Regions from separate parts of the Virgibacillus dokdonensis genome, predicted to be linked through region 2. Evidence: a T-box and tRNA genes for the amino acid it is inferred to sense, from the RefSeq annotation. Region 2 holds a T-box; the other holds one or more tRNA genes.
What was found. The T-box of region 2 lies ahead of trpS (tryptophan--tRNA ligase). A T-box ahead of a tRNA ligase gene usually reads a tRNA of that ligase, here a tRNA-Trp.

Region 1 (15,400 bases), 470 kb from region 2:
ATAACCTGGACTTAATTCTTGCATTTCTTTAAGTGGTTCGTTAAATAAAAATTCTAAATCCATAAATCAGTCCCACTTTCTTACCCGTACTTTCCATATCACTTCTTTCACATAATGGCCCTTATATGCGACACTGGCACGATTTCTTATTAGTATATCGCGCCCTATTGCTGCTATAGCCTTAATGCTTACTTGAACCTTGGTGCCAAGCCATTGCCTTTTTTTCAATCTCCGAAACTAGCCGTTCTTTCCCATTTATGTATGCTTCAATGTCATTGGGAAAGCGCTGGGACAATTCTTTTTTTAAGTCACCATACTCTTTTACAGCATTAGGGTGCCAGCACAAGTAATTGCGAAATGCTAGATGACGTTCGACTTCAGAATCGCCTATCTCATAAAAATGGATATGGTGGGTTCGTTGATCTCCGCCCTTTTGGAAATATCGGCGACCAGGAAGCCCGTTTTCTCCTTTTGGTTCGTAACCAATATCAACCATTGCAGTATTAAAGTAATCAACTTGATTAACATCCTTAACTACAGGCATTATATCAATAACAGGCTTTGCTATTAGACCATCTACGGACGTACTGCCAATATGATAAATTTCAATTATTTCAGACCCGAAAATCTTGCGTAATTTCTCTGCTTCCTCTTCAAACATCAAAGGCCAATCTTTGTTATACAGTGTTACCTCGAGTTTCCTCAATTTTGATTATTCTCTCTTATTTTTGCTGTGTTCTTCAACATAATGGCCCAATTCAGGCAAAAGGACCCAGACCCTTACTTCCAGAAATGCGCCCGATCGCCGCAGACTAGACATGTCGAATAAATACGTCGGGATATTCAACTACTATCCCTAATTGGTCAACCTTAATTGTCGTTTTATATTCAAGACATTCATATTTAAATAATCTATAGCCATTGTGTACATCTAAAAAGGTATAATGTTGTACTAGATTTTTTAATTCTAATGATGGGATATCTATGTACACCATATTAAATTTTCTCATTTCCCCTTTAATCCAATCAAAACGATTTATAGGTAAAGAATTTGAAAAAGGTGTGATTGCTATGTCCACATCAATGGCGCCGTCCAGTTCTTTTATATGTGTATTATTGATAAACCAATGTCCACAGCCATCTGAAGATAAAAATTTCTGTTTTTCATCATCTACATATATTTTAACCTGACGTGTGTTCCATGCTTTATCCAAATGTACTTCATAAAAAACTTGATAAGCTTTTTGCTTATTCGTAAAAAGTACTGTTCCTTTAGCCAATATATTATTGGAATTATATTCCAGATAAAGATACTCGGAGCCAAATGCTTCCATGTTTTCCCAAAAAACTTTTTTCCGCACCCAGCTTTTGCATTTTTTCATTTCATATCTCCCCACCTTTCTTAAAGTTAATTATCTTTCATTATTTATAATTCTACATAAATGAGCATAAAACCTTCTTGCAATATACTTGCCCGATTGAGGCGCAGTCCTTATTCGACAACTGCGCCCGATAACGGAAGACTTTATATCAAGATAAATATTATTTATGACCTCCCGTTTTACATTCGTTAGCATAATAAGGTAGCTTACGATCTAGAAGAAACCATTAGGTTATCCCATTCTTCCTCTAAAATAGCATAGCAATATTCATCCCACCATTGTTCACCATAAGGGATGCATTTTTTAAAATAACCTTCTCTTCTCATGCCGATTTTTTCCATGACACGATAAGATGGAATATTTTCTGGCTGACATGTAGCTACAATTCTATGTAACTTTAGATCCTCAAAACCATATTTTAATATTGCAGATGCAGCTTCCGAAGCGTAACCTTTATTGTAATATTCAGGGTTAAACACCCACCCTATTTCGTAAGAATGCTCTCCAAAATATTTGAAGAACTCTACATGCCCGATTAAAATATTTTCATCAGCTAATATTACTGGAAATTTCTCAGCTGAATCACCAATATTTCTATTAATAAACTCCTTTGTATCTTTTTCCGTTAATACACCTTCTGGCATATATTTCATCACACTCTTTTTGGAAGTATACTCATGTACTTCTTTCCAATCATCTAATTCAAAATTACGTATAATTAATCTTTCTGTTTTTATATACATATTTTTTCCCCTTTAAAAATTCCACATTTGTTTAAAAAGAAGCTTTATTAAATAAACGCGCCCTATAATGGAAGAACATTCAATACATAAATTCAATCGTTTTAGCTGTTCGCTCAGCAGTAGACTTTCCCAAAGTTTGCTCAACAAGATATAGTGCCATGTTAATTCCTGAAGAAACACCACCAGAAGTTACGAGATTTAAACTATGAACTACTTTTCTATCCGATAAAACCTGAATATCTGGATGTTTTTCTTGTAGACCTTTGACAGCTAAATGATGGGTCGCTGCCTTTTTTCCATCTAACAATCCAGTTGCACCTAAAATATACGCTCCAGTGCATACTGAACATATGAATTCAATATTCTTCTGTTTTATAATCCAATTTATTATATTCTGTTTTTTGGCTATAGATTGTACTGCTCTTAAAGGACCTCCTGGGATTATGAGAATATCCATTTCGGGAGCATCAACAATACTGAAATCAGGTTCAATCTTTAGTCCTGAGTGAGCTCGTACTTTCTTGCCAGATTCTGTAATAGTACATACGTCAAATGGATTTGTAGGTAATAAATGTTCTTTATAAAGATTGACGGCTTGATCAGCTTTGCTGTATGAGGTAAGAGATAACACTTCTGCAGGACCAGTAAAATCTAAAATATCTACAAAATCATAAAGTAAAATGCCTACTTTTCTTCTTTTCATCCACCATTCTCCCCCGTATGAGTCATATGTTTGTAAGATAAATAAATATCCTCCAACGAGTACCTTTATTCCGTAAGTGCGCCCTATTACTGAAGAGCGTTCTGCATACCTATGCTTTCTAGATAACGAAGAAACAATTCTATTTTGCATATTTCTCCTTCACTAAATAAAAGCTTTGTATAAAGAAATTAAATCAATTAAGCCTATAACCATTCACCACAACTAGAGCGTCTCATTCAATTTATGAATCTTTGAGTGGGAAATTAAATATATATTGCCAATTATGTCGATTTTGTCTCCCTTTGTTCGTACAGCGCAATCTTTGTTCGAGGCATAAATATTCATTTCTTCCGATAAGGGAGACAGTTCGCTTTGAACCAGCCCCATGTTATTTTCAAGATCAAAGTGAGCCAGGACAGAAAAATCGTCAAGGTCGATTCCGTCTTAAACAGAGCTTATTTCATCTCCAAAGTTCTTCGAGCATAACCATTTAGCAGACATGTTAATTGCACCAGCACTTGCCCCCACCACAACTGCCCTGCTTTTTTTAATCCAATCCGACAATTCATATTCCATCAAAAAAGCATTTTGTTTAAGAGTATTTCCACCCAGCAAGAAAATAACTGAAGCATTGTGAATTAACGTTTGAGCATCTTCCTTTTGAACCCGATAATTAATTAAATGATATTCATCAAACTTAATGCCTGCCTGATCAAGCCATGACCGTTCAGTGGAACCATTATCTTCATAAAGAGACGGATTCGAGCTAACATAACAATTGATTTTCTATCAATGATATCTTCCTTTAAAACCTTTTTCAGATTCTCAGGAAAAAAGTTTCTAAACCAACCTAATTAATAATAAGTTTTCATAAGTACCCCCGTAGCAAAATGTAAATAATATTTATATCCTGCGTAAATCATTCTGTTTTCAATCCACCAACACAATATTCCCACTATTGCCTCGGAAAGCAATAATGGGCGCTTTCTTTTCCCGCGATAGCGCCCGATTGTGGTGTATGCCCTATGTCCCCCAGCAAGTTGTTCCCAAGATCAACTATTATCTAAGATGTTTTTCAAACCAGCCGCACGCCTCAAGTTTCATACTGTAAGTAAACTGATGATTAACAAAAGACATACTAAGTTTAAGTTTATCGAGATGATATAGACAAAATCGAAATATTAGTGCATACTTTATCTCCAATTTTGGGTATTTTTATATAGTAACACGTTTATTTTAAAAAGCAAATAATCTAAAATTTTTGTTGTTAATTCCCTTATTAAATTGATTTGGCGTGCCTGCCGCCCTGAATAGAAGATGTCAATCTGGTTCTTTGGGTGTCAAATATCGCACGTACTATGTTATATACAACGCAAAAAAAGACATCCCTACTAATAAATTCCGTAAGAATGTCGTCATATCGATCTTAATGATACCGGTGGTCGGGGTCGAACCGACACTCCCAAAAAGGGAACGGGATTTTGAGTCCCGCGCGTCTGCCAATTCCGCCACACCGGCATAGTATATTGGAGGCGGTAACCGGATTTGAACCGGTGATAAAGGTTTTGCAGACCTCTGCCTTACCACTTGGCTATACCGCCATCCTAAAAACAAAATTGGAGCGGAAGACGGGATTCGAACCCGCGACCCCCACCTTGGCAAGGTGGTGTTCTACCACTGAACTACTTCCGCTTCATGGCTGGGCCACCAGGATTCGAACCTGGGGTACACGGGATCAAAACCCGATGCCTTACCGCTTGGCTATGGCCCAATATACAAAAAGGGCGACCGGTGGGGATCGAACCCACGTGTGCCGGAGCCACAATCCGGTGCGTTAACCACTTCGCCACGGCCGCCATATGATTGGCAGGGGTAGTAGGAATCGAACCCACATCAAAGGTTTTGGAGACCTTCGTTTTACCATTAAACTATACCCCTAAATATGAAAATGGTGGAGGGGGAGAGATTCGAACTCCCGAACCCTGAGGGAGCGGATTTACAGTCCGCCGCGTTTAGCCACTTCGCTACCCCTCCACGATATGGAAACAAAAATGGTGGCTCGAGACGGAATCGAACCGCCGACACAGGGATTTTCAGTCCCTTGCTCTACCGACTGAGCTATCGAGCCATTTGTTTTATGTATGAAAGCAAAACTAGTTTAAAGTGGCGGTCCGGACGGGACTCGAACCCGCGACCTCCTGCGTGACAGGCAGGCATTCTAACCAACTGAACTACCGGACCAAAAAACTAACAAATATTGGTTGCGGGGACAGGATTTGAACCTGTGACCTTTGGGTTATGAGCCCAACGAGCTACCAGACTGCTCCACCCCGCGATATGAATGATATTTTCAAGAGCCTATAAAACAGTTTACTAAAACTAAATTAAAGTTTCAAGCATTTTCGAACTGGTGGAGGATGCAGGGCTCGAACCTGCGACCCCTTGCTTGTAAGGCAAGTGCTCTCCCAGCTGAGCTAATCCTCCTCAAATGGTGACCCGTACGGGATTCGAACCCGTGTTACCGCCGTGAAAGGGCGGTGTCTTAACCACTTGACCAACGGGCCAATTATGTATGTGACAGTTTATAGTGGCGGAGAGCGAGGGATTCGAACCCTCGAGGCCGCGGTAACGGCCTACACGATTTCCAATCGTGCTCCTTCGGCCACTCGGACAGCTCTCCATTGGCTCCACAGGTAGGATTCGAACCTACGACCGATCGGTTAACAGCCGATTGCTCTACCACTGAGCTACTGTGGAATAATACCAATTAGAATGACTATGCCTGGCGGCGTCCTACTCTTGCAGGGACAAAGTCCCAACTACCATCGGCGCTGGAGAGCTTAACTACTGTGTTCGGCATGGGAACAGGTGTGACCTCTCCGCCATTACTACCAGGCAAAGTTGCTATCTGTTATGTTGTGCTTCAAAGAGGCACAAATCTTATTATAATCGTTTTTGTGAAAAAATCAAGATCTTTGTTGAAAAAAGTCATTTTTTCCTTGTTACCTTGAAAACTAAATAAGAGATCATTCAACGTACATCTACCAAAAAGGTTAGTTAAGTCCTCGATCTATTAGTATTCGTCAGCTCCACGTGTCACCACGCTTCCACCTCGAACCTATCAACCTCATCATCTCTGAGGGATCTTACTCACTTATAGTGATGGGAAGTCTCATCTTGAGGGGGGCTTCATGCTTAGATGCTTTCAGCACTTATCCCTGCCACACGTAGCTACCCAGCTATGCTCCTGGCGGAACAACTGGTACACCAGCGGTGTGTCCATCCCGGTCCTCTCGTACTAAGGACAGCTCCTCTCAAACCTCCTGCGCCCACGATGGATAGGGACCGAACTGTCTCACGACGTTCTGAACCCAGCTCGCGTACCGCTTTAATGGGCGAACAGCCCAACCCTTGGGACCGACTACAGCCCCAGGATGCGATGAGCCGACATCGAGGTGCCAAACCTCCCCGTCGATGTGAACTCTTGGGGGAGATAAGCCTGTTATCCCCGGGGTAGCTTTTATCCGTTGAGCGATGGCCCTTCCATGCGGAACCACCGGATCACTAAGCCCGACTTTCGTCCCTGCTCGACTTGTAGGTCTCGCAGTCAAGCTCCCTTCTGCCTTTACACTCTGCGAATGATTTCCAACCATTCTGAGGGAACCTTTGGGCGCCTCCGTTACCTTTTGGGAGGCGACCGCCCCAGTCAAACTGCCCGCCTGACACTGTCTCCGGACCGGATTACGGCCCTGGGTTAGAAGGTTCGTACAGCCAGGGTGGTATCCCACGGTTGCCTCCACGTAAGCTAGCGCTCACGCTTCGATGGCTCCCACCTATCCTGTACAAGCTGTACCAACATTCAATATCAGGCTACAGTAAAGCTCCACGGGGTCTTTCCGTCCTGTCGCGGGTAATGCGCATCTTCACGCATAGTATAATTTCACCGGGTCTCTCGTTGAGACAGTGCCCAAGTCGTTGCACCTTTCGTGCGGGTCGGAACTTACCCGACAAGGAATTTCGCTACCTTAGGACCGTTATAGTTACGGCCGCCGTTTACTGGGGCTTCGGTTCTACGCTTCGCACCGAAGTGCTAACGCTTCCCCTTAACCTTCCAGCACCGGGCAGGTGTCAGCCCCTATACTTCGCCTTTCGGCTTCGCAGAGACCTGTGTTTTTGCTAAACAGTCGCTTGGGCCTATTCACTGCGGCTCCTCCTTAAAGGAGCACCCCTTCTCCCGAAGTTACGGGGTCATTTTGCCGAGTTCCTTAACGAGAGTTCTCCCGCTCACCTTAGGATTCTCTCCTCGCCTACCTGTGTCGGTTTGCGGTACGGGCACCTATGAACTCACTAGAGGCTTTTCTTGGCAGTGTGAAATCCGGAACTTCGGTACTCTATTTCCCTCCCCATCACAGCTTGAAATTGTCGAACGGATTTGCCTATCCGACTTTCTCACTGCTTGGGCGCACACGTCCATCGGTGCGCATTCCTTATCCTACTGCGTCCCCCCATCGTTCAAACGTTCATGAGGTGGTACAGGAATATCTACCTGTTGTCCATCGCCTACGCCTTTCGGCCTCGGCTTAGGTCCCGACTAACCCTGAGAGGACGAGCCTTCCTCAGGAAACCTTAGGCTTTCGGTGAAAGAGATTCTCACTCTTTTTTCGCTACTCATACCGGCATTCTCACTTCTAAGCGCTCCACCAGTCCTCACGATCTGACTTCTCAGCACTTAGAACGCTCTCCTACCATTGTTCGTAAGAACAATCCGCAGCTTCGGTGATACGTTTAGCCCCGGTACATTTTCGGCGCAGAGTCACTCGACCAGTGAGCTATTACGCACTCTTTAAATGGTGGCTGCTTCTAAGCCAACATCCTGGTTGTCTAGGCAACTCCACATCCTTTTCCACTTAACGTATACTTTGGGACCTTAGCTGGCGGTCTGGGCTGTTTCCCTTTCGACTATGAACCTTATCACCCATAGTCTGACTCCCAAGGATAAGTAGCTGGCATTCGGAGTTTGACTGAATTCGGTAACCCGATGAGGGCCCCTAGTTCAATCAGTGCTCTACCTCCAGTACTCTTTCCTTGAGGCTAGCCCTAAAGCTATTTCGGAGAGAACCAGCTATCTCCGTGTTCGATTGGCATTTCACCCCTACCCACACCTCATCCCCGCATTTTTCAACATACGTGGGTTCGGGCCTCCAGTCAGTGTTACCTGACCTTCACCCTGGACATGGGTAGATCACACGGTTTCGGGTCTACGACCGCATACTATATTCGCCCTATTCAGACTCGCTTTCGCTACGGCTCCGTGTCTTCCACTTAACCTTGCATGCGATCGTAACTCGCCGGTCCATTCTACAAAAGGTACGCCGTCACCCATTAACGGGCTTCGACTACTTGTAGGCACACGGTTTCAGGTTCTATTTCACTCCCCTCCCGGGGTGCTTTTCACCTTTCCCTCACGGTACTGGTTCACTATCGGTCACTAGGGAGTATTTAGCCTTGGGAGATGGTCCTCCCGGATTCCGACGGAATTCCTCGTGTTCCGCCGTACTCAGGATCCACTCCGGAGGAGATTCTTTTTCGATTACAGGGCTGTTACCTTCTTTGGCCGACCTTTCCAGATCGCTTCATCTAAAGAATCTCTTGATAACTCCAATGGAGTGTCCTACAACCCCAGAAGGCAAGCCTTCTGGTTTGGGCTAATTCCGTTTCGCTCGCCGCTACTCGGGAAATCGCGTTTGCTTTCTCTTCCTCCGGGTACTGAGATGTTTCAGTTCCCCGGGTATGCCTCTTCTACCCTATGAATTCAGATAGAAGTACTGCTCCATTACGAGCAGCGGGTTCCCCCATTCGGAAATTCCTGGATCGATGTCTACTTACGACTCCCCAGGACATATCGGTGTTAGTCCCGTCCTTCTTCGGCTCCTAGTGCCAAGGCATCCACCGTGCGCCCTTATTCACTTAACTAATCTTACATTTTTATCTATGAATAAGCATATTGCTTTTCAGTTTTTGGTTTGATGTCGTTGTTACTCTTATTTAGTTTTCAAGGTACAAGCTTCCACAGGATGTGGTGACTTCTGTGTTCGTCACAGGACGTGACGGGTTTTAACAGAAGATCCTTCTATCTCATCCTTGAGAGACAAGCATTTACTCTCTCAAAACTGAACCAAACAACCAAGTATGTTTCCTTCATAATCCTTAGAAAGGAGGTGATCCAGCCGCACCTTCCGATACGGCTACCTTGTTACGACTTCACCCCAATCATTGGTCCCACCTTCGGCGGCTGGCTCCAAAAGGTTACCTCACCGACTTCGGGTGTTACCAACTCTCGTGGTGTGACGGGCGGTGTGTACAAGACCCGGGAACGTATTCACCGCGGCATGCTGATCCGCGATTACTAGCGATTCCGGCTTCATGCAGGCGAGTTGCAGCCTGCAATCCGAACTGAGAATGGTTTTATGGGATTTGCTTGGCCTCGCGGCTTCGCTGCCCTTTGTTCCATCCATTGTAGCACGTGTGTAGCCCAGGTCATAAGGGGCATGATGATTTGACGTCATCCCCACCTTCCTCCGGTTTGTCACCGGCAGTCACCTTAGAGTGCCCAACTAAATGCTGGCAACTAAGATCAAGGGTTGCGCTCGTTGCGGGACTTAACCCAACATCTCACGACACGAGCTGACGACAACCATGCACCACCTGTCACTCTGTCCCCGAAGGGAATGCCCTATCTCTAGGGGTGTCAGAGGATGTCAAGACCTGGTAAGGTTCTTCGCGTTGCTTCGAATTAAACCACATGCTCCACCGCTTGTGCGGGTCCCCGTCAATTCTTTTGAGTTTCAGCCTTGCGGCCGTACTCCCCAGGCGGAGTGCTTAATGCGTTAACTTCAGCACTAAGGGGCGGAAACCCCCTAACACCTAGCACTCATCGTTTACGGCGTGGACTACCAGGGTATCTAATCCTGTTCGCTACCCACGCTTTCGCACCTCAGCGTCAGTTACAGACCAGAGAGTCGCCTTCGCCACTGGTGTTCCTCCACATCTCTACGCATTTCACCGCTACACGTGGAATTCCACTCTCCTCTTCTGTACTCAAGTCCTCCAGTTTCCAATGGCCCTCCACGGTTAAGCCGTGGGCTTTCACATCAGACTTAAAGGACCGCCTGCGCGCGCTTTACGCCCAATAATTCCGGACAACGCTTGCCCCCTACGTATTACCGCGGCTGCTGGCACGTAGTTAGCCGGGGCTTTCTGGTTAGGTACCGTCAAGGTGCCAACCTATTCGAATGGCACTTGTTCTTCCCTAACAACAGAGTTTTACGATCCGAAAACCTTCATCACTCACGCGGCGTTGCTCCGTCAGACTTTCGTCCATTGCGGAAGATTCCCTACTGCTGCCTCCCGTAGGAGTCTGGGCCGTGTCTCAGTCCCAGTGTGGCCGATCACCCTCTCAGGTCGGCTACGCATCGTTGCCTTGGTGAGCCTTTACCTCACCAACTAGCTAATGCGCCGCGGGCCCATCTGTAAGTGACAGCATATGCCGCCTTTTAACATTGCGTCATGCGACGCTTTGTTTCATCCGGTATTAGCCCCGGTTTCCCGGAGTTATCCCAGTCTTACAGGTAGGTTGCCCACGTGTTACTCACCCGTCCGCCGCTCGTTCCACAAGCGTCACTCCCGAAGGAGATCTGCTTGCTTCCCGCGCTCGACTTGCATGTATTAGGCACGCCGCCAGCGTTCGTCCTGAGCCAAGATCAAACTCTCCATAAAAGTTTGTGATGATGAACACCGTTCTTCATCCTTCTTAGCTGCTGAGATTTCTCTCAGTTTATTTCTTAAGAAAAAACAGGGTTTGTTTTTTTCTTGACATACTGGTTGTTTTGTTCAGTTTTCAAAGAGCAAATATGTTAGTCCGTCTTTTTTGACGCAACTTCTTAAGTTTACCATTTTCTAAAAATCTTGTCAACAACTTTTTTCAAAAAGTTTTTTTGTGATTTATTCATTCAAAATGGCGACTTAATTAACTTAACACATTTCTATAAGATATGTCAATAAGTTTTTTCAAACATTTTTACCGCTAATTTCCAACGCAATTTTTGCGACGCTTATAACTGTACCATGTGTTAATTTTAAAGTCAATCCTTTTTTATATTTTTTTGCTAAAACAATCCTTTCTCTTATACTATGAAAATTTAAATATTGCGATGGAAATCTGAAGTTCTGATACAAATGAGCAGTTCTCTTTCTTTCTTTGAAATAGAGTAGTAATCTTTAACCTTTTCCTTTTCGAAATCTGAAGTGCCTTTTCATATGAAAACGTCTTAGAGTTTAATTATATTAAAAGTTCATTTCCTTACATCACTAGTGCAACAAATTTAATACGTATAAAAGATGTTCTTAATTTATACTTCATTTCATTGCAAATAAGCAAAATAGAAAGGGCGTGTTGAACACAATTATGACGAACCTCTTGCTCATTACCCCAAAATAACCGTTTGAAAAACATTGGAAATAATTGGCTCATCTCCAACTCTTTATCGTGGAAGCCCGATTTTTTTATGCTATAAACCTTTAAGCTTTTATGATTTACTTACTATAGTATAAAAAATCGTTCCACTATTTACTTACCATATATTTTCTATGATACACTCCTTCACCTTTTGTTTGCTCTGTAGCATTTGTTATCATATTTTTATCAACAAGGTACGTTATAATCGCTGATAAGTCTAGAGAATAAGGCTGAAGCTTAGGCAAAGCTTTTAATTCACCATAGTACCATTCGTTTTTTGCGTGCATCATGTCTAACAAATGCTTTACAGCCATATTTGCTCTTGCTTTAATGACATAATCCATAGCGATTAACATTAACTGTACTCTCTTCTTCAGTTCTTCTTTACTTTCTATAAATTCTTCGTATAGTTTATAAACTTCAATATCAATTTGTTTTACCTGGCTCCAAACAGTTACTTCCGGATAATACCCTTTTTCAATAACAGCCAATCTAGCCAAATAATGAAGTGAATATAAAATTTTACTATTCGTATCCATATATTCACCCGCTTCAAATAACTCTTTGGCTTCATTGTAGCTTTTTATAAGCTTACCAAACTCCATGATTTTACGTAAATTTCGTTTATCATCTGGAAAGCTTTGCAACGTAGCTTTTAAATTATTAAAAAATTCATTTCGGTCAAAAATGATTCTACCATAGATTATCCACTCCACTGCATTCCGGTAACCGCTCGTATCTATCCATTCCATTAATAGTTCTTCCGTTACTATATGAAGCGCACACGTTTTATCCGCAAATTCATAGTGTTTCACATTCCAAGTTTTTTCAGCTTCTTGAACAATGATAAGTAAAACGACATCGAAATTATCCGTTATTGGGCTATCAGGCTTCGTTTTTTCCAATATTAAAATACCTAATACATCAGAATTGCTAGCATGGTGTTGATAAATTGATCGCAAGTATTGTTCCATTACTTTTCCTCCATTTGTTTACAGATATGAACTTAAATCGACATAGAATGTCATTTATATGTACATTTACTTGCACAAATTGTCGTATTATATTACATTCGCTGTAAAAGGTTCGATTCCCTCTTTTATTAGTCAAATTCTTTCCTAGTCTTATTTGTTTTTAAGTAGTCTTCTTAGGAATGGAAAATAAAAGGGTTCAGGGAAGTGCATGATGTTTTCAGCTCATTACTCGGTAATAGACAACACAAAATGCGAATTGAATTATCAAATCTTTTTCATATAATATATGCTATACTACTTATGAAGGGGTTAAGGGGGGACATCATGGCTCAAATCGTATATTCAAGCAAAATAAACAAAATTAGATCCTTTGCATTGATTCTTATATTTGCTGGTATTCTTCTTATGTATGGTGGCATACTAACCAAAAAAATTCCGTGGCTTATGGTTACATTCTTCATACTAGGGGTTATAATGGTCGTCTTAAGTTGTGTAGTTTACCTTTGGATCGGGACTTTATCGCTAAAAGCAGTGCCGATTATTTGTCCAAGCTGCGAAAAACCAACAAAGATGCTTGGCCGCGTTGACGCCTGTATGCATTGTAAACAACCATTGACACTGGATAAAGAATTAGAAGGTAAAGAATTTGATGAAAAATACAATACAAGGCGCTATTGGAAAGCAATGAAAAAAGAGGAAAGTTCTACAAAAAAATAACCATCCCCGCGTCAGCCTATTTAGATGGTTATTGGGTATGAATATTGTTTCTTAAAGCACATTTATATTCGGAATACAAACACACACGCATTGCATTCTAATTAAAGTTTAGAAGAACTTGGCTTAGTGCCATATTTATAGTGAAATACGCACTGTCATTTCCTGTAGTTGTAAAAAAGTCTCGATCGCTAAATGCAATCGAGACTTTTTTACATTCATTATCCACTTTTTTGTTTGTTTTTTTCTTCTTTTTGGCATTCTTCACATTCACCATACAATTCCATGCGATGATGACTGACTTTAAATCCAGTTACCTGCTCAGCTAATGCCTCGACTTCATCCAACGAAGGATAATGAAAGTCAACAATTTTTCCACATGAGTTACAAATAATATGGTAATGATCTGAAGTATTACAATCAAACCTGCTTGAAGAGTCGCCATATGTTAATTCTCTAACGAGGCCTACTTCACGCAATACACGTAAATTATTGTAAACCGTTGCGACACTCATATTAGGAAACTTACCCTCAAGAGCTTTATAAATATCATCAGCTGTAGGATGAACCATCGAATTGAGTAAGTACTCAAGAACCGCATGTCGTTGTGGAGTGATACGGACGCCTGATGCTTTTAATGTGCTTATAGCCTCTTGCAATCTGTTTTCAGACACCCTCATCCACCTCACTTTCAGTAGTTTATACAAAAATAATTCTATTCTTAAATTATAATCTTTATAAATAGTTTAAGCCCTACAACCGCGTTCTGTCAATCATAGCCCCTTAAAATAATTGTTTGCGTAGAATTTCTATTAACAAGTAATCATATTATAATTATTTTACCCCGCACAGATCAATTACATGCATACACACATTTACCTACACTCTCATATTAGAAAAACTTGGCTTATCAAATTTTTACGGAAGCAGCTGTAGTTTTTCTTGTTACTATAAAAATTAAAACTTCATACTTTCCTATAATACACATTTCTAGGTATTATCTTAAGAAGGCTGCTTACGCTATTATTCTGCTACAAAAATCATGTAGTGTGCAAAGTTCTTTCTTCTCCTTCAAGCAATTGGTTCATGTATCTCGCTGCAACAAATAAATAATCCGATAAGCGATTCAGAAAAGTAAGGCTTAATGGATTGACGTTTTCTATCCCTACAGCTAGACGTTCTGCTCTTCGCGATACTGTTCTCGCGACATGCAAGGCCGAAGAGGCTGGTACTCCAGATGGCAAAATAAAATTTTTTAACGGCTCTAACTGCTTATCCCAATCATCAATTTGCTTTTCCAATGTTTCAATATGCTTCTCGGTTAATTTCCAAGGGACTTCTTTATCTAATGGTGTAGCTAGCTCTGAACCAACATGAAACAACAATGTTTGCACACGGGAAAGTTCTTCGATAACAAATTCTTTTTCTTTAAACGTACTCTCTTGTTGCAAATAACTAATAGCTAAACCAATCATCGAATTTGCCTCGTCACAAGTTCCATAAGCTTCAACGCGAAGATCATTTTTATTCACGCGCTCACCATATATAAGCGATGTTTTTCCTTTATCTCCAGAACGTGTATATATTCGCATATGTATCCTACCCTCCTAATTTATCAGTTTTTATCATCCTTTATGCTTTTAAATTATAAAAGAATTTAACACTTTAACATAGAAATAAGAGTTCTTTTTCCCTAGTATGCTATTAAAAATTTATCGTCTTATAACCGTTTTTAAAAACTTGTTCCCAATACGAAAATTTAAATTTTTTCGTTATAGAGACTTAGCTTATTAACCGTGATGACAATAAATTGAATGTATCGCTACCTTTCTTCATTGTTTGTTAAAATATCAGGCTTATTCCTAATTTAAAGTTTCCCTATACCGTAAAGAACAAAGGCGCAAGCGCCCGGTTAGCAACGTAGCGACTGGAGCGAACCAATGATGACTTATCGTAGGGCGATTCGTGAAGTCGCCTAGTTGCTGGGCGGCGGAGCCGGGCGTGGCTAAATAACTTAGTAAGTTTATCCAGCTGCAAAATTTTTATAATTTCCTAGACTATAAAAAAGCAGATAGTCAAAATCGACTATCTGCCCTTAAAACGACGGATTAAAAGTAAGTGCATATGAGAGCTAAGAGCACTTCCGTTTGTTTGCCTTTAGTTATAAAGATAGTAAAGTTCTATGAGAGGCCACTTGTTACATATTTACTGCAATTGCTCGCGAATAAATGACAGCGCCTCTTCTACATGCCCCTTCACTTTTACTTTACGGAATTCCTTCTGTAACACGCCTTCTTTATCTATAATAAACGTGGAGCGTTCTATACCATAATATTCTCGGCCAAAGTTTTTCTTTAGTTTCCAAACAC
Region 2 (15,400 bases):
AAAGGAAGTCTTCTTAATGACGAAGAACAATGTAAAACTAACAACGCTCACCACAAAAGGGGGATGCGGTTGTAAAATTGGCCCCGCTGATTTAGCTGACATTATAAAACAACTCCCTTCACCCACTCCAAACCCAAACGTCCTTGTCGGTTTAGATACAAGCGATGATGCTGGAGTATACCAAATTAATGAAGATACAGCTATTGTGCAAACGTTAGATTTCTTTACACCAATTGTAGATGATCCATATTCATTTGGACAAATTGCTGCAGCTAACGCCATTAGTGATATTTACGCTATGGGCGGTACACCAATAACGGCATTGAACATCGTTGCTTTCCCAGTCCACACCTTAGATAAGGAAATTTTAGCCGATATACTACGTGGTGCTGGTGATAAATTGACTGAAGCGGGCGTTGCATTAGTAGGCGGACATTCCATTGATGACAAAGAACCAAAGTTTGGACTTGCCGTAACCGGAATCATACACCCTGCAAAAGTGCGGACAAACAGTGGAGTGAAACCGAATGATAAGTTAATTCTGACAAAACCTATTGGTGTAGGTGTACTAACAACATCTATTAAACGCAATTTACTTACAGATATAGAGATTGAACATGTTACGAAGGTAATGGCTACATTAAATAAAGTAGCTGCTCATATTATGCAAAGTTATGAAATACACGCCTGTACAGACATCACAGGTTTTGGATTGTTAGGCCATGCATCCGAAATGGCCATAGGTAGTGAAGTCAGTCTTACTATATACGACCATAAAGTCCCTAAACTACCTAGGGTTAAGGAGCTAGCAGAATTAGGTGCTATTCCTGGTGGTACAAAGAATAATTTTCAACACGTACAAGGAAAAGTTTCTTTTCCAAGTAGCATGGACCAAATAGACCAGTGGATTTTATGTGATGCGGTTACTTCAGGTGGTCTGTTAATGGCTGTAAAGGATAAAGAAGCTGCTCAACTACTATCTGAATTACAAGCTGAAGGTATACATGCCGCAATTATTGGCGAGGCTACGGAAGATACAAAATCACATATTTACGTACAGGAGTAAGATAGGAAGAGGTGGCAAAACATTGTTGCAAAATATTACTATTGAAGCACTTAGATCAATGAAGGAAAAAAAGAAACTTACGCTTATTGATGTAAGATCTCCTTCTGAATTTAACACCGCCACGATTCCAAACAGTATCAATATTCCCTTTTTTAATGACGAAGAAAGAGCAGAAGTAGGTACATTGTACAAACAAAAAAGTCCTGAAATAGCTAAAGAGCATGGCTTAAAAATAATGTCTGCAAAACTACCTGATTTTGTGAAAAGTTTTTCAAATACAGATGGAGAAAAGATTGTATTCTGTTGGCGCGGTGGCATGCGGAGTAAAACGACAGCTACTGTTTTAGACTTAATGGGAATTGAAGTTTATCGGTTAGATGGAGGCTATCGCAGTTATCGCAACTGGGTTGTGAACACGTTAGAAAATTTAAATTGGGATACGAAAGCAGTCGTACTAAACGGTCATACCGGATCAGGAAAAACAACCATACTTAGAAGATTAGCAAAGCTAAATTACCCTGTTATTGATTTAGAAGGAATGGCTAATCACCGTGGTTCCATATTTGGTCAAATTGGCTTACAACCACATAACCAAAAAACATTTGATGCGTTGCTCATCGAACAAATAGAAAGCATAAAACAAACGCCATTTATGCTTATTGAAGGTGAAAGTAAGCGAGTAGGTAGAGTGATTTTACCAAACTTTCTCTTAAAAAAGAAGACGGAGGGCACGCAATTTATCATTGAACTTCCCATTGAAGAACGAACCGCAGAAATTATAAAAGAATACGAACCTTGGAAGTATAAAGAATCATGTTTAGAAGCATTTAAACGTATCAAAAAGCGCATTCATACACCTATTGCTAAAAAAATTGAAACGGAATTAAAAGCAGGACACTACGAATTAGCAGTCATGCTATTGCTCAAATATTATTATGATCCTTTATACGACTATACGACGAAACAAATACCCGATGAGAAAAAAATAAGAATTAAAGCGAAAAATATATCGGAAGCCTATCAATTATTAAAGGAGCAGATAGATAACCACTATTATGCGAAATGACCTAATCAGCAGATGACAAGAAATGGCGTAGACGCCAAACTCCTGCCTTGCAATCTTTAACAAAGCTTTATATAATAATACAAAACAAATACCATTAGCGATGACAAAGATATAGTACAATATCCCCGCTGGTTTTTAAGAGAGCTTGTGGCAGGTGAAAACAAGCACCATGGTTTATTGGAATTGGGCTTTAGAGCTTGTTAACATGAATTAATGAAGTGACCTTTCTATGGAAGGTAATTAGGGTGGCAACGCGGTTCAATCGTCCCTGTAACAGGGGATAATTGAACCTTTTTATATGGAAAATAATGAAAATGGAGTGAACAAAATGACAACAATTTTTTCAGGAATTCAACCAAGTGGTACGTTAACTTTAGGAAATTACCTCGGTGCATTAAAACATTTTACGGAACTTCAAGATGACCATACATGCTATTTTTGTATTGTGGATGAACATGCTATTACTGTTCCGCAAGATCGATTAAAACTTCGAAATAACATCCGTTCGCTTGCAGCCTTATATTTAGCAGCCGGTATTGATCCAGAAAAATCAACGCTATTTATCCAATCAGAAGTCCCTGCACACACGCAATTAGGATGGATGCTACAATCCATCAGTTATATGGGTGAGTTAGAACGAATGACCCAATATAAAGATAAATCTGCAGATAGAGAAGCTGCTATTCCGTCGAATTTGCTCACCTATCCTGCCTTAATGGCGGCTGATATTTTACTATATCAAACCGATCTCGTTCCTGTAGGAGAAGATCAGAAACAACATTTAGAATTAACGAGAAATTTAGCACAACGATTCAACAATCGATATAACGATATCTTTACTGTTCCAGAGGTAAGTATACCTAAGGTTGGAGCTCGTATTATGTCATTGCAAAACCCATTAAAGAAAATGAGTAAGTCCGATGAGAATGAAAAAGGATTTATTTCTATGCTTGATGAACCAAAAAAAATCGAAAAGAAAATTAAGAGTGCTGTCACTGATTCTGAAGGAATCGTGAAATACGATAAAGAAAACAAACCGGGTGTATCTAACCTATTATCTATTCATTCCATCTGCTCTGGTGAATCTATTGCATCCCTTGAGCAAAAATATGCGCACAAAGGTTATGGAGAATTTAAGCAAGGAACAGCTAATGCTATCATTGAGGTGTTAAAACCAATTCAAGACAACTATTATTCACTCTTGGATTCTGAACAATTAGATTCAATTTTAGATTCTGGTGCCGAAAAAGCTGCCCTCACCGCAAATCGAACAGTTGCAAAAGCCAAAAAAGCAATGGGCTTAGGAAGAATAAAAAAGAAAAAATAATGTAAAATCAATGAGTGGGGCTTTTCTGTTATCCCCATTCATTGTTTAGTAACCCTAGGGGGGATGACCTATAGGCCTCTTGATTTAGGTGCTATTATTACCCGATTTGTTTTGTCCAACACTTATATAAAGAGATAAAAAACTTTCTCATTATTACGACATTCCTATAATGAAAAAAATTGGGTAAAGCGTAGTTGCTTAACCCGTTACTTTAACACTATAGAAAAGTATAAGTTTTAAGGATTGTAGTATAAGAAAAACTACAGCTTCCGCCATAAAGATTTGGCGGTAAGCCAAGTTTTTCTAAACATCCATTATTGCGAAGCGTTTTGTTCTTGCCCATTTTCTATTTCCCACATTTTTTCCAAGAAAGGCTGTCCTTTAATAAGTTTGTGACAGAAATCCTCATGCCGATCACTCCACCCTTTTTTCACGCCTTCATATAGGGCAGTCCAAACTGCTTTCTCATCCATAAAACGAATATATGGATAACGTTTTGGGTTCCATTCTGTTAACCAATAACGTAACTCTTCCAAATTATTTGTCGTCCATAACTGATCTAACCCCATCATCATTAATTGTTTTAGTTGACGCTCTCTTCTAGTTAATCCAAAAACGAGTTCTGGTGGCATAGAAAGCATATGGTATTCTTTTTTATAATTGTTCCCGTCATATTTAAACGATTGCACTTTGGCATTTTTTATCATATCGTAGACGAGCTGTTCCTGCCTTGGAATTAATCTGCTTTTTCGAACTGGGATCCGATAACCAATAGTGTCAAAGATAAGGATTTCCTTGCCATCTGTTATAATGCTAGCATATTCTAGAACTGTTCTATCATGCCCTTTGCGCATATAAGCACGCTTATAGATAGCATCTAAAAGCGGTTTTGGGATTTCCTGCATATCATTTTCAATATAAGAGAACAGTTCTTTCGTTATGTATAATAATGGTATTTGATCTAATAATTCAATACCATCATCTTTACGCCACTCATGAAAATAACATACATTATAACCATTCTCTTCTCCTTCAAACCAATTCACCCAAACATCATGCATATATAGCATAAAACAACCCTCACTTTTTCAAACTGAATTTAACATACATTATGACCATCTAGCAGACAAAATATTCTAGTTACAACATATTATTTTTCAAATGAGCGTTTTAAACTATATGTTTTCAACAAAAATTTTTAAGATAACTACGACGAAGTATTTGTGAAATAGATGGCTAACTGTTTGGGTAACGTTTTAAAGCAATATGCATGAGAATCAGCCCAACTGGCAAAAAATAACATTCTACTCTACTAGTTATAAAACTCATATACTCTCCCCATGATAGACCTGCTGGAAGAAAATTCATATATGCAATAATGGTGACGCCACCCATAATAGAAAAACCAAAGCCCATTAAAAATAAAAACACGTATCCCATTTTCTCTCTCCTGCCTTGTCCTTTTTAATAGACTATGCTTGTCCCAAACTATACATGTTAGAAAAACTGTCCCTTTTCCAACTCTCCATAACGAAAGACACCACTTTGCTTATTAATAAAGAAAAAAGCCGATCAAATTTGATCGGCTTTAAATTGATTTTATGACGTTTCATAACTATGAAGAATTCTTCCTTCTCGCTTTCCAACTATGCTTGGTATTTTTTAAATAGTAGTGCAACATTATGACCGCCAAATCCAAGCGAATTACTTAATACAACTTGAACATGCTGTTTTCTTGCCTTGTTTGGAACATAATCCAAGTCGCAATCTGGGTCAGGATGTTCAAGATTAATGGTAGGCGGAACGATTCCTTCTTCAATTGCTTTAACAGAAATCACCGATTCTACACCGCCAGCAGCACCTAGTAAATGTCCTGTCATTGATTTTGTTGAAGAAATGGCAACATCATTCGCATGGTCGCCCAATACTGTCTTTATAGCAGCAGTTTCAAATTTATCATTAAGGGCTGTGCTCGTACCATGTGCATTAATATAATCAACCTCATTTGGTGCAATTGTTGCATCATTTAACGCCATATCCATCGCACGTGCTGCACCTTCGCCGTTTTCTGCTGGCGCAGTAATATGATAAGCATCACCAGTAGCACCGTAACCAACAATTTCTGCGTAAATATGTGCCCCACGATCTAACGCCGTTTCTAAGTCTTCTAACACTAAAACACCGCAACCTTCTCCCATTACAAACCCATCACGATATTTGTCAAATGGGCGACTTGCTTTTTGTGGATCTTCATTAAGAGAGAGTGCTTTGGCAGAAGAAAAGCCAGCAAACGCCATGTTAGATATCGGCGCTTCTGTTCCACCGGTAACAATGGCATCGGCATCACCACGCTGCACGGCTTTAAAAGCATCACCTATGGAACTTGCACCTGAAGCACAAGCTGTAACAGAACATGAATTTATCCCTTTTGCACCTAATTGAATAGAAACTTGACCCGCAGCCATATCTGGGATCATCATTGGTACAAAAAATGGACTAACTCGCTTAGGTCCTTTTTCTAACAGTTTTCGATGCTGATCTTCCCAAGTTTGCATACCACCGATACCACAGCCAATCCAAACGCCTACACGATTCCGATTATCATCATCAATAGTAAGGTCGGCATCTTCAACCGCCATTTTGGACGCCACAACAGCATATTGTGTAAACAAGTCCATTTTACGAACGTCTTTCTTCTCGATATAGGCACTTGGATCAAAATCTTTCACTTCTCCAGCTACCTTAGCCGGAAATAGTTCTTTATCCACTTTGGTCACAAAATCAATCCCTGATTTCCCTGAAATTATGTTTTCCCACATGGTACTAACATGATTTCCAACAGGCGTAACAGCACCAACTCCTGTTACTACAACTCTTCTTTGTTTCATATGGTTTTCCTCCTAGCTCCATCCAGTTATCTTCCCCATTTTATGGCTAAGGCGCCCCATGTTAAACCGCCGCCAAAGCCAACTAAAACGATCAAATCATTATCATTTATTTTACCATCTGCGACTGATTCCGACAAAGCAATTGGTATAGAAGCTGCAGAGTTATTGCCATACTTCTTTACTGTTTGGGCCATCTTATCTTCGGAGATACCTAATCGCTGCCGAGCCGCCTCCATGATGCGTATATTTGCTTGATGTGGCACTAAATAATCTACATCATCTTCTTTATATCCAGCAGCTTTAATTACATTAACAGATGATTCTGGCATTTGTCTGACAGCAAATTTAAATACTTCACGACCATTCATATATAAATAACCAGTATCTTTTTCCTGCTTTAATTCTTTTCCGCCTGCACCATTAGCACCTAATTCGAACGAAAGAATCCCTTTACCATCCGATACTTGGCCCATTACGGCTGCACCAGCACCATCACCAAACAATACGCATGTGCTACGATCTGACCAATCAGTAATCTTTGACAGCTTTTCTACTCCTACAACTAATACATGTTTATATGTGTTGTTTTCAATAAATTGCTTTGCTGTTACCATCCCATACATAAAACCTGAACAAGCTGCACTAATATCCATGGCTGCTGCATTCCTTGCACCTAAACGTTCTTGAATCGTACAGCTAACAGAGGGAAATGGTGTGTCAGGAGTTACTGTTGCGACTAAAATAAGGTCTATATCATTAGGTTCTAGATTCGCATTGTTGATAGCTTTTTCTGCTGCTAAAAATGCCATATCTGAAGTATCCATGTCCTCTTCTGCTATTCTTCTTTCTTCAATACCTGTTCTCGTACGAATCCACTCATCATTTGTATCGACGATCTTCTCTAAATCATGATTCGTAACGACTTTTTCAGGAACATAATGACCTAAGCCTAAAACACCAACATCCATATTTCCATCTCCTTAAAAAATCTAAAATAATTATTATCTATTATTATTACTTGGTACTAATTTTAATGTATTGTAATTTTTTTTGCAAGTTACAGGCTGATAATCTTACCTAGCTTTTAAATGATGGTTCGTAGGGAGGTTTCTTTTATTCTTACTACTTGTTCACAGCATTAGCGAAAATTAGCTTATCGTCCATTCTTTATAACATCAAACGCTTTGACTATTTTTCTATCGTTTAATGGTGTAACATGAAGGCTTGTACAAAATAGAAGTTTATGCGAAAAGCTTTAATTTGCTGCATACTTGTTCAGTCAAGCGTAAAACTTATAGTAGCTTATATTCAGTTTAAAAAGGGAGAGAGGAAACTTTCAATACCGAATAGTAATCGATATGAAATAACAAGACTACATTACATTTCAGGGAGTAAACCCGTATTTGTATAATGTTCCATTGCTTGGTTCATCTCATATTGATAAGAGTGGGGAACTTGGTCATTAAAAGGCGCTAAAGAAATAACACCATCTTGAAAATCAAAGCTTTTTAACTGTCCGGCTAAATTACGATCATTTACATGTTCCACTGCATATTCATACAGTTTCTCTACATGGTGGACAGTCGAAGTTAAAACTGTATGCTCTGCTAACTCTGCTTGATTAGTCCTATACCCAATGGCATAAACCTCATCTCTTTTTGCTTGCTTAATAATCTCTTCACTAAAAGCATCACCTATTGGATAAAATACATCTACGCCGGTTGATTTCATTTGTTGGTAAATCCCTTGTGCCGTTTGCACCTCATTCCAGTCATTTAAAAAAGCTAATTCTATTTCCGCTTTCGGGTTTACATTTTTAACGCCCTCAAAGAAGCCTTCAATCTCTGGCTGCCATTCATTAGTGGCAATGATGCCCACTTTATTTACAGCTGTCATTTTACCAGATAACATACCAGCAAAATATCCAGCCGCATACGTATCAAATGTAAAACTAGTTACATTTTTTGCAACATAAGAACCATTAAAATAAACAAACTGTATATGAGAATAATTCTCAGCAACGTCTGTAAAGTGTTTTCCATAAAAAGAACTATGGCCAAATATAAAATTTACTCCTTGATTGGAAAATTCCTCTATCGCTTCAATAATTTCCTTCTCAGTTGCAACATTTTCTTTATAATAAACATCCATTCCGTACTTTTCTCCTAATGAAACAAGTCCTTGGTACCCTTTTTCATTCCATATGTGATCAGAGATGTTTCCGTTTAATAACATACCCACACTCTGTATTCGCTGTTCTGTTTGCATGGGGCTACTACAGCTACCTAGTATCATTAACATGCTAATAATTGCAAAGACATTCCGCAATAGAAACACCTCCTACTCTATTTCCGTATAAGACAACTGTCTTTTTTATACTATGGGAAAGTTTAAAGGTTTATAGTATAAGAAAAACGACAGCTTCCACGATAAAGATTTGGCGTTAAGCCAAGTTTTCATAAAATCACTTTTACAAATACATGTACTTAAAAGGGTAGCTCACCTAGCGCAGGCTATGGCACAAAAATTCAACCACACGTACTCAAACATTTACCGTTCGCTTACAAGTCCGTTAATCTACATCCTTTTGATCAGAACATCTTCCCTAATCGTTGATTTCGAAAGTGTTGAATGACCTGATTAACTGTCGCCTCTTTAGGTCTATTGTCCTTAATATCTATATAATTATCAAGTTTTATTTTGTTTACGTTTTGCTTCTCTTCACCTACCTCGTACATTTCTAACCATTTAAGAAAAACGTCTATAAAATCATGAATATATATGGCATGTTGAAGAAAATAATCCGATGAAAAAGGAACAAATTCTCCTTGAAAATACATACCATTCTCTGACATAGGCATCCATTCACCAAATAAAAGAGGTAATTCAATAATTACGCCATTTAGGCTTGTAAATGGATGTACTGTACTTGGATGTGCTAGTGTTACACATAATTCCGCAGAAATATTGACATCTTCTTGAATGGAACCAATACAAATGAATTGTTCATATATTTCGTTTGTATCACCTGAATAAAAGGAAAAATTACTATTTCTCTCAAAAAAAAGAGACAGAGAATCATCTTTTTTACAGTCTACAATCCCCTTTACTTTCAAGCCTTGTTCCAATAATTGATTCGTGATATGAAAACCAATCCAATGATTACAATTTGCAACCACCGTAACCAAAGACACCACTCCTGTTCGTAATTTTTTCATAATACGGTATGCAGTGAATCTTCAAGCAAAGAGCCCTACGCAACATTTGAGCGGTTGGTTAGCAAGGGCATACTTCAAGTTCCTTGCGCAAATAATACATTTAAGCCCTTTTATCTCTGAGGGAACTTCTCTATCATATGTCTTCCTGATTTACATTAGCTTTCTTTCAGATTACATTACTGGATATAGAACAAGTCTTTATGTTTCCATCATATTCCTATGGAGAATAAGACTCTTCCATTCGTTACATTTATGTTATGATTTTCAGTAAATGCAAGTTATACTTTTTTTTTCATCTTTGTTTTGGTAAACTAGAAAGAGATATTCTAATAAAAGTTACTGTAAAAAACGAGGTGTTATCATGCGATACATTGTTACACTTTTCTGGTCATGTTTAATCGGCGCAGTAGTTTCCTATGTTTTATCAAGTATGGGAAGTGAACCATTCAACTTAACAGCAACCATCGGATTATCAGTCGTCTTTTTTGTGATGGTATCCGTACTAGGTGACGGTATTTTAAAAGAAGATAACTAAGTCATTTATAATGACACTGCAACCGTGTGGAAGCCCACACCGTTGCTTTAGTTTATTCTCCATACATAGCTAGTTTCAGGATCGTACGTTCATACCGTACCCACAGTTGCCTAATTGAAGAAAAGGGAAAGCCCTTGCCTCCTTTTAACGTATAAGGCAAGGGTTTTTTCTTGCTTCAATTAATACCATGGTAAAATGCTGAGTGCAGCTAAAGCAGTTAGTGGTAAAATAAGCCTTCGAAAACGGTTAGGAGGGTACCCATATCCTCCGTAACCATAACCAGGCCCGCCGTATCCTGGATAGCCATAACCAAATTGTCTGTGATGTTGGCTATGCCCTTGCTGCATATGTGAGTGATGTTGTTCATGCGCTTCTATTGGTACTGCTAAATATACAGATTCATGATCCAAACCTGTTATTATCCCGTCAACGCTAGAACCATCTACTAACTCAATAAGCACATAAGCATGCATATGATCCTTACAAACATCGTATATATGTTGATGACCGTGACTCATATTATCTGCCTCCTCACCACTCAGCCTATTCATTTGCCCATAGGTTGGTGACTTGTATAGTGCGAAAATCTACTATTGCAGTAAATAGTTAAAAACGCTGTTTTATCGCAAGGCTCTTAGGTTTCTTAAAAGTATATGCATGTAAGTCATCCTTCTTAAATTTTGTTTTTTATAATACAACTAAAGAGCTTACAAAATTGTAAGCTTCTGTAAGGTAAATAAATACCTTGATTTTCCATTTCAGTTTAATCTTACAATAGAGAGATATTGGAGAGGATTTTTTCATGGACGCTATATCTAGCTTAAGTATCATTTTAAAATATTTACTACTCGGTTTATTTCAAGGTTTCACGGAACCAATACCTATTTCATCAAGCGGGCATTTGGTTATGCTTCGTGATCTCCTTCATTTACAAGTCGAATTAACAGGATTGTCATTTGAAATTTTAGTGAATTTTGGGTCACTAATCGCTGTGCTGGTCGTTTTCCGTGAAGATTTAATTCGGTTAACAAAAAATGGGCTTCGATTTATTTTACAAAAAGATAGAGATAATGAAGCAACGGCTGACTTTCAATTTATCGTATTTCTAATTGTAGCAACCATTCCTACGGGAGTTTTAGGCTTCTTATTAAACGACTATATAAGTGACATTAAAGCAGTTACTGTCGGATACACCTTGCTGATTACTGGGGCAGCTTTATGGATAATTCGTAATCTTCACGGGAAGAAAAATGACGGAGATTTAACGATAAAAGACGTACTTATTGTCGGTGCAGCGCAAGCCGTCTCATTAGTTCCTGGAATTAGCCGTTCAGGTGCTACCATTGTTGCTGCCATGCTTGTCGGCATGAAGCGGGAAACAGCTTTTCGTTTTTCTTTTTTACTTTATATTCCCGTTAGCCTTGGTGTTACGATTTTAGGAATAAGTGATATTGTCAAAGATGAAAGGTTTAATGAATTAATGATCCCTTATGCTATTGCCTTTTTAGCTTCCATTATTGCTACATATTTTGCCCTTAAATGGTTCGCTAACATCATGGCTAAAGGCAACCTAAAGTATTTTAGTTTTTATTGTTTCATAGTTGGGATCCTAGCAATTATTATCTTTACACGATAAAACCAATGGATTCCATGGAATAAAAAAAGCAGTTGTCTATTACAGGCAACTGCTTTTGATTCATTTTCTAAGGTAATAAATTAATCTGGAATACCTAGTGCAATTTTAGCATAACGTGACATTCTTTCCTTGCCCCATGGAGGGTTCCATACAATGCTAACTTCCGTTTCTTTCACTTCTGGAATATCAGATAATGCGTGTTTGACGTCTTGCTCAATATGTCCAGCAAGCGGACATCCCATAGAAGTTAGTGTCATTGTAACCTTACATATCCCCTCTTCATCTAATTCTACATCATATACTAAACCTAAATTAACAATATCTATGCCTAATTCAGGATCAATAACATTTTCTAATGCACCAAAAAGATTCTCCTTTAATGCCTCATCCATACAATTTCCCTCCTCCAATATGTTATTACTATTTAAACATATTTTTGTTTATATTTAAAGAAAACAACGCTTGTTACAAACAGTTTGAAAACGGTTTGAATGAATTCCTATGCTTGTAAGCTTGGATATTTATGTGTAGTAGCGTATAACTTGATTATAAATGATTTACAAACCACTTTACTGTTTCAAGTGTGGCAAATCTCCCTACTTTATGACCACGATTTGCTTCTCCTAGAAAAACAATATCTTTAGAGTTAGCATAAGTTGGTGCTACTTGTTTATAAAAAGAGTAAGCATGATTAAACGGTACAATCTCATCTGCTTCCCCATGCCAAAAAAACAACGGGCGTTCATTTAACTTCTCTGGTTGCTGAGACAAATCATACTTAGCTAACCGATCCAATAAGTTCGTAATTTCTTGTTGTTTTACAGGCAGATCGCCCGTTTTTTTAAACGCATCAATAATTTCCTGTGCAAAGGTTGTAATCTTCGGTGTACCCATTAAGATAGCGGCTGCTTTAACCCATTCATATTGGGTAATTGCAGCAGAAGTAGTTATCCCTCCCATGCTTGTTCCCGCTACGCCAAAGCGATCATCTAATAATAATCCAGCTTCATCCACATAATCCTTTATATATTGTAATTCAGTTACATTTTGCACTACAATATCCCAAAAGGATAGTTGTCTTTTCTCCACATGAATGCCATTTTCACGGTTGCCATGATACTTACTATCTGGCAAGATAACCCGGTATCCTTTTTGAGCAAGTAAAAATGCTAGCGGCAAATTATGCTCTTTTGCGCTGGTAAACCCGTGGAAATAAGTAACTACGGGCAAAGCGACGCCATTTTTTTCTGCATCCACTATAATTAAGCTTGGAATGGTATCAATTTTTTCTTCATATATTCCGATCATGCTACACTGTCCCCTTATGTACGTATTCGTATATTTTTCATTCTACTATCACAAAGAATGCCTATCAACTTTTTCATCATCGACACCGTTCATCCTATATCTGAAAAACCTACATTATTATTGGATATTTGATTTTAATTATAAAGCTTCTTTCCTCCCCACTAATTGTTCGGATCGCCGAATAAGCCATCTAAATATATTTTGTTTTTTCAATCTAACAGCAATTTATGTGCAGGATACAGCAGGGTAAGTAGATGTTAGTACAAGTTTTACTTTACATTCCTTCGTTTCGACTATACACTATGAACAGATGAGGTGATTGTAAATATGCAAACAAACAGACACTTAATAGCATTAGATCTTGATGGAACACTGTTAACCGATAAAAAAGAAATAAGCCCTAAAACAAAACAAGTAGTTTTAAAAGCAATGGACGAAGGTCATATCGTTGTTATTGCAACAGGCAGACCACATCGGGCAAGTATTGGTTATTATAAAAATTTAGGGTTAACTACTCCGATGGTAAATTTTAATGGTGCACTTATTCACCATCCAAATGATAAGAAATGGGATGCTCTGCACAGTCCGATGTCTATACGAACAGCTCATAAAATTATCGGAACGTGTTATGAGCTAAATGTACGAAATATATTGGCTGAAGTTATGGATGATGTGTATTTAGATCAATATGATCAAGCCATTATTGATATATTTCATATGTCAAAAAATGACCCCCCTTTTACAATAGGGAGTCTGAGAAATAAATTAACAGAAGACCCTACTTCCATCTTAATTCATCCGAAAGATGAACATATTTCCACATTACGAAAACATCTTGATGACTTTCATGCTGACCTTATTGAACACCGTAATTGGGGAGCACCTTGGAACATTATTGAAATTGTTCGCAAAGGAATGAATAAGGCTGTTGGTTTACAGAAGATTGCTCATTATTTCCATATCCCCGCGGATCGCATTATCGCTTTTGGTGACGAAGATAATGATTTAGAAATGATTGATTACGCAGGGGTAGGTGTAGCTATGGGCAATGCAATTGATGAATTAAAATCCATAAGTAAATACGTGACAGATTCTAATGAAGAAAACGGAATAGCAAATTTCTTACAAACCTATTTAAAAATAGGCTGAAAATCTATTTTCTTATGGTGTTGTTATTCTTTTACAGTCGCGCTTTTACTGCTAAAAAAATATCTTATCACCACTAAAATTCAATTATTTCCATTTATAATTATGGATAAAAAGATCACACTAAGGGTGAGCACAATTCATGTGTTCACCTTTTTTGCTTTCGAATAACAGGAGACCTGATTAAAACGCCTAGGATAACTTCGATCATGATTTTTCAAAAAGTGTGCATATGCACAAGGGAGGAAATATCGTGAGTAAAGCAAGTAAATCAAAGCGTTTTGCCCAACAGAGCGCAGATTCTGTAAAAAGGCATGCTGAACGCTTCCCTTATCGAAGCAGATTCTCTGAGGTGCAGAGAAAACAAGATGAAGCTGATAACCATACAGTAGGAGGGTTTTAGGTTGGAAAACAATCAAAATAATTTATTTCAACAAGCAAGAAATGCTGTGATGAACTTTATGAGTCAGCAAAACAATGCTTCTAATGCAGAAGATAAACAAGCTGCACAAACTGCTATTCAAGCTGCTTATCAGGAGGCTACACCTGAAGAAAAACAGCAATTACAGCAATTGGAAAATCAATTAAGGCAACATAATCAAATACAGTAACCTCTGCAATTAGTAACTTGTATTTGATTAACCCTTACCCCCTCTAGAAAGTCTCTTAACAGGGACTTTCTTATGGATAAATTAAAACCCCTATTACGAATTCTAGCTTCGAAAACTTCCTAACATACATTGGTGTTACGAACGAAATGCTAAAAAGTACGCCTTTAACACATACGCTTAGCGACAAAATACTTTTTAATCCTTCTTATATCTGCTATTATTGAGAATAAGTATGATTTAGGAGGGATGAAATTTGAGTATTCGTGCTGAAGCCACCCCGAATCCAAATGCAATGAAATTTACTGCAGATAAACTAATATTTGAAGGAACAAACAGTATATCCGTAATGCCTGGAGATACGAGTGAATATGACATTTTAAATGATTTAATGCAAGTAGAAGGTGTAGATAATGTTTTTGGATATCAAAACTTTATTACCGTAAATAAGCAATTCGATACAGAATGGGATGATTTAATACCAAAGGTAACAGAAGTAATAGAAAAATATGGATTTTAAAAGGCCAGCATGCTTATTGCTTGGCCTTTTCTTACATTATAGGAAAGATAAAATGAGGTGCTTGTGTATAACGAAATAACTC

Region 1: it encodes a tRNA-Trp, which carries the amino acid that the T-box ahead of trpS (tryptophan--tRNA ligase) is inferred to sense. The anticodon was not compared.

Annotation. Positions count from the first base shown of each region.
Region 1 covers NZ_LT745763.1:848,654-864,053, reverse strand. Annotated here, with positions in the region: gene B2C77_RS05820 (phosphotransferase) at 1-63, opposite strand, end outside; gene B2C77_RS05815 (GrpB family protein) at 182-706, opposite strand; gene B2C77_RS05810 (putative glycolipid-binding domain-containing protein) at 813-1,382, opposite strand; gene B2C77_RS05805 (GNAT family N-acetyltransferase) at 1,589-2,125, opposite strand; gene B2C77_RS05800 (DJ-1/PfpI family protein) at 2,205-2,978, opposite strand; partial or broken gene B2C77_RS05795 (Type 1 glutamine amidotransferase-like domain-containing protein) at 3,051-3,649, opposite strand; tRNA gene B2C77_RS05790 (tRNA-Leu) at 4,262-4,346, opposite strand; tRNA gene B2C77_RS05785 (tRNA-Cys) at 4,356-4,429, opposite strand; tRNA gene B2C77_RS05780 (tRNA-Gly) at 4,446-4,520, opposite strand; tRNA gene B2C77_RS05775 (tRNA-Gln) at 4,525-4,599, opposite strand; tRNA gene B2C77_RS05770 (tRNA-His) at 4,612-4,684, opposite strand; tRNA gene B2C77_RS05765 (tRNA-Trp) at 4,693-4,766, opposite strand; tRNA gene B2C77_RS05760 (tRNA-Tyr) at 4,778-4,862, opposite strand; tRNA gene B2C77_RS05755 (tRNA-Phe) at 4,881-4,956, opposite strand; tRNA gene B2C77_RS05750 (tRNA-Asp) at 4,993-5,069, opposite strand; tRNA gene B2C77_RS05745 (tRNA-Met) at 5,087-5,163, opposite strand; tRNA gene B2C77_RS05740 (tRNA-Val) at 5,237-5,312, opposite strand; tRNA gene B2C77_RS05735 (tRNA-Glu) at 5,318-5,392, opposite strand; tRNA gene B2C77_RS05730 (tRNA-Ser) at 5,417-5,508, opposite strand; tRNA gene B2C77_RS05725 (tRNA-Asn) at 5,511-5,585, opposite strand; rRNA gene rrf (5S ribosomal RNA) at 5,609-5,724, opposite strand; rRNA gene B2C77_RS05715 (23S ribosomal RNA) at 5,882-8,801, opposite strand; rRNA gene B2C77_RS05710 (16S ribosomal RNA) at 9,040-10,604, opposite strand; gene B2C77_RS05705 (nucleotidyltransferase-like protein) at 11,451-12,317, opposite strand; gene B2C77_RS05700 (YgzB family protein) at 12,642-13,034, shown strand; gene perR (peroxide-responsive transcriptional repressor PerR) at 13,253-13,711, opposite strand; gene B2C77_RS05690 (cob(I)yrinic acid a,c-diamide adenosyltransferase) at 14,072-14,623, opposite strand; gene bcp (thioredoxin-dependent thiol peroxidase) at 15,237-15,400, opposite strand, start outside.
Region 2 covers NZ_LT745763.1:1,316,770-1,332,169, reverse strand. Annotated here, with positions in the region: gene selD (selenide, water dikinase SelD) at 17-1,066, shown strand; gene mnmH (tRNA 2-selenouridine(34) synthase MnmH) at 1,089-2,132, shown strand; T-box leader at 2,224-2,405, shown strand; gene trpS (tryptophan--tRNA ligase) at 2,461-3,459, shown strand; gene B2C77_RS07710 (YjbA family protein) at 3,774-4,529, opposite strand; gene B2C77_RS07705 (YuzI family membrane protein) at 4,696-4,899, opposite strand; gene fabF (beta-ketoacyl-ACP synthase II) at 5,106-6,347, opposite strand; gene B2C77_RS07695 (beta-ketoacyl-ACP synthase III) at 6,374-7,315, opposite strand; gene B2C77_RS07690 (BMP family ABC transporter substrate-binding protein) at 7,725-8,684, opposite strand; gene B2C77_RS07685 (hypothetical protein) at 8,939-9,565, opposite strand; gene B2C77_RS07680 (DUF2929 family protein) at 9,927-10,100, shown strand; gene B2C77_RS07675 (hypothetical protein) at 10,280-10,618, opposite strand; gene B2C77_RS07670 (undecaprenyl-diphosphate phosphatase) at 10,912-11,736, shown strand; gene B2C77_RS07665 (metal-sulfur cluster assembly factor) at 11,817-12,128, opposite strand; gene B2C77_RS07660 (prolyl oligopeptidase family serine peptidase) at 12,283-13,044, opposite strand; gene B2C77_RS07655 (Cof-type HAD-IIB family hydrolase) at 13,372-14,193, shown strand; gene B2C77_RS21600 (hypothetical protein) at 14,444-14,593, shown strand; gene B2C77_RS07650 (DUF3813 family protein) at 14,595-14,801, shown strand; gene B2C77_RS07645 (NifU N-terminal domain-containing protein) at 15,055-15,318, shown strand.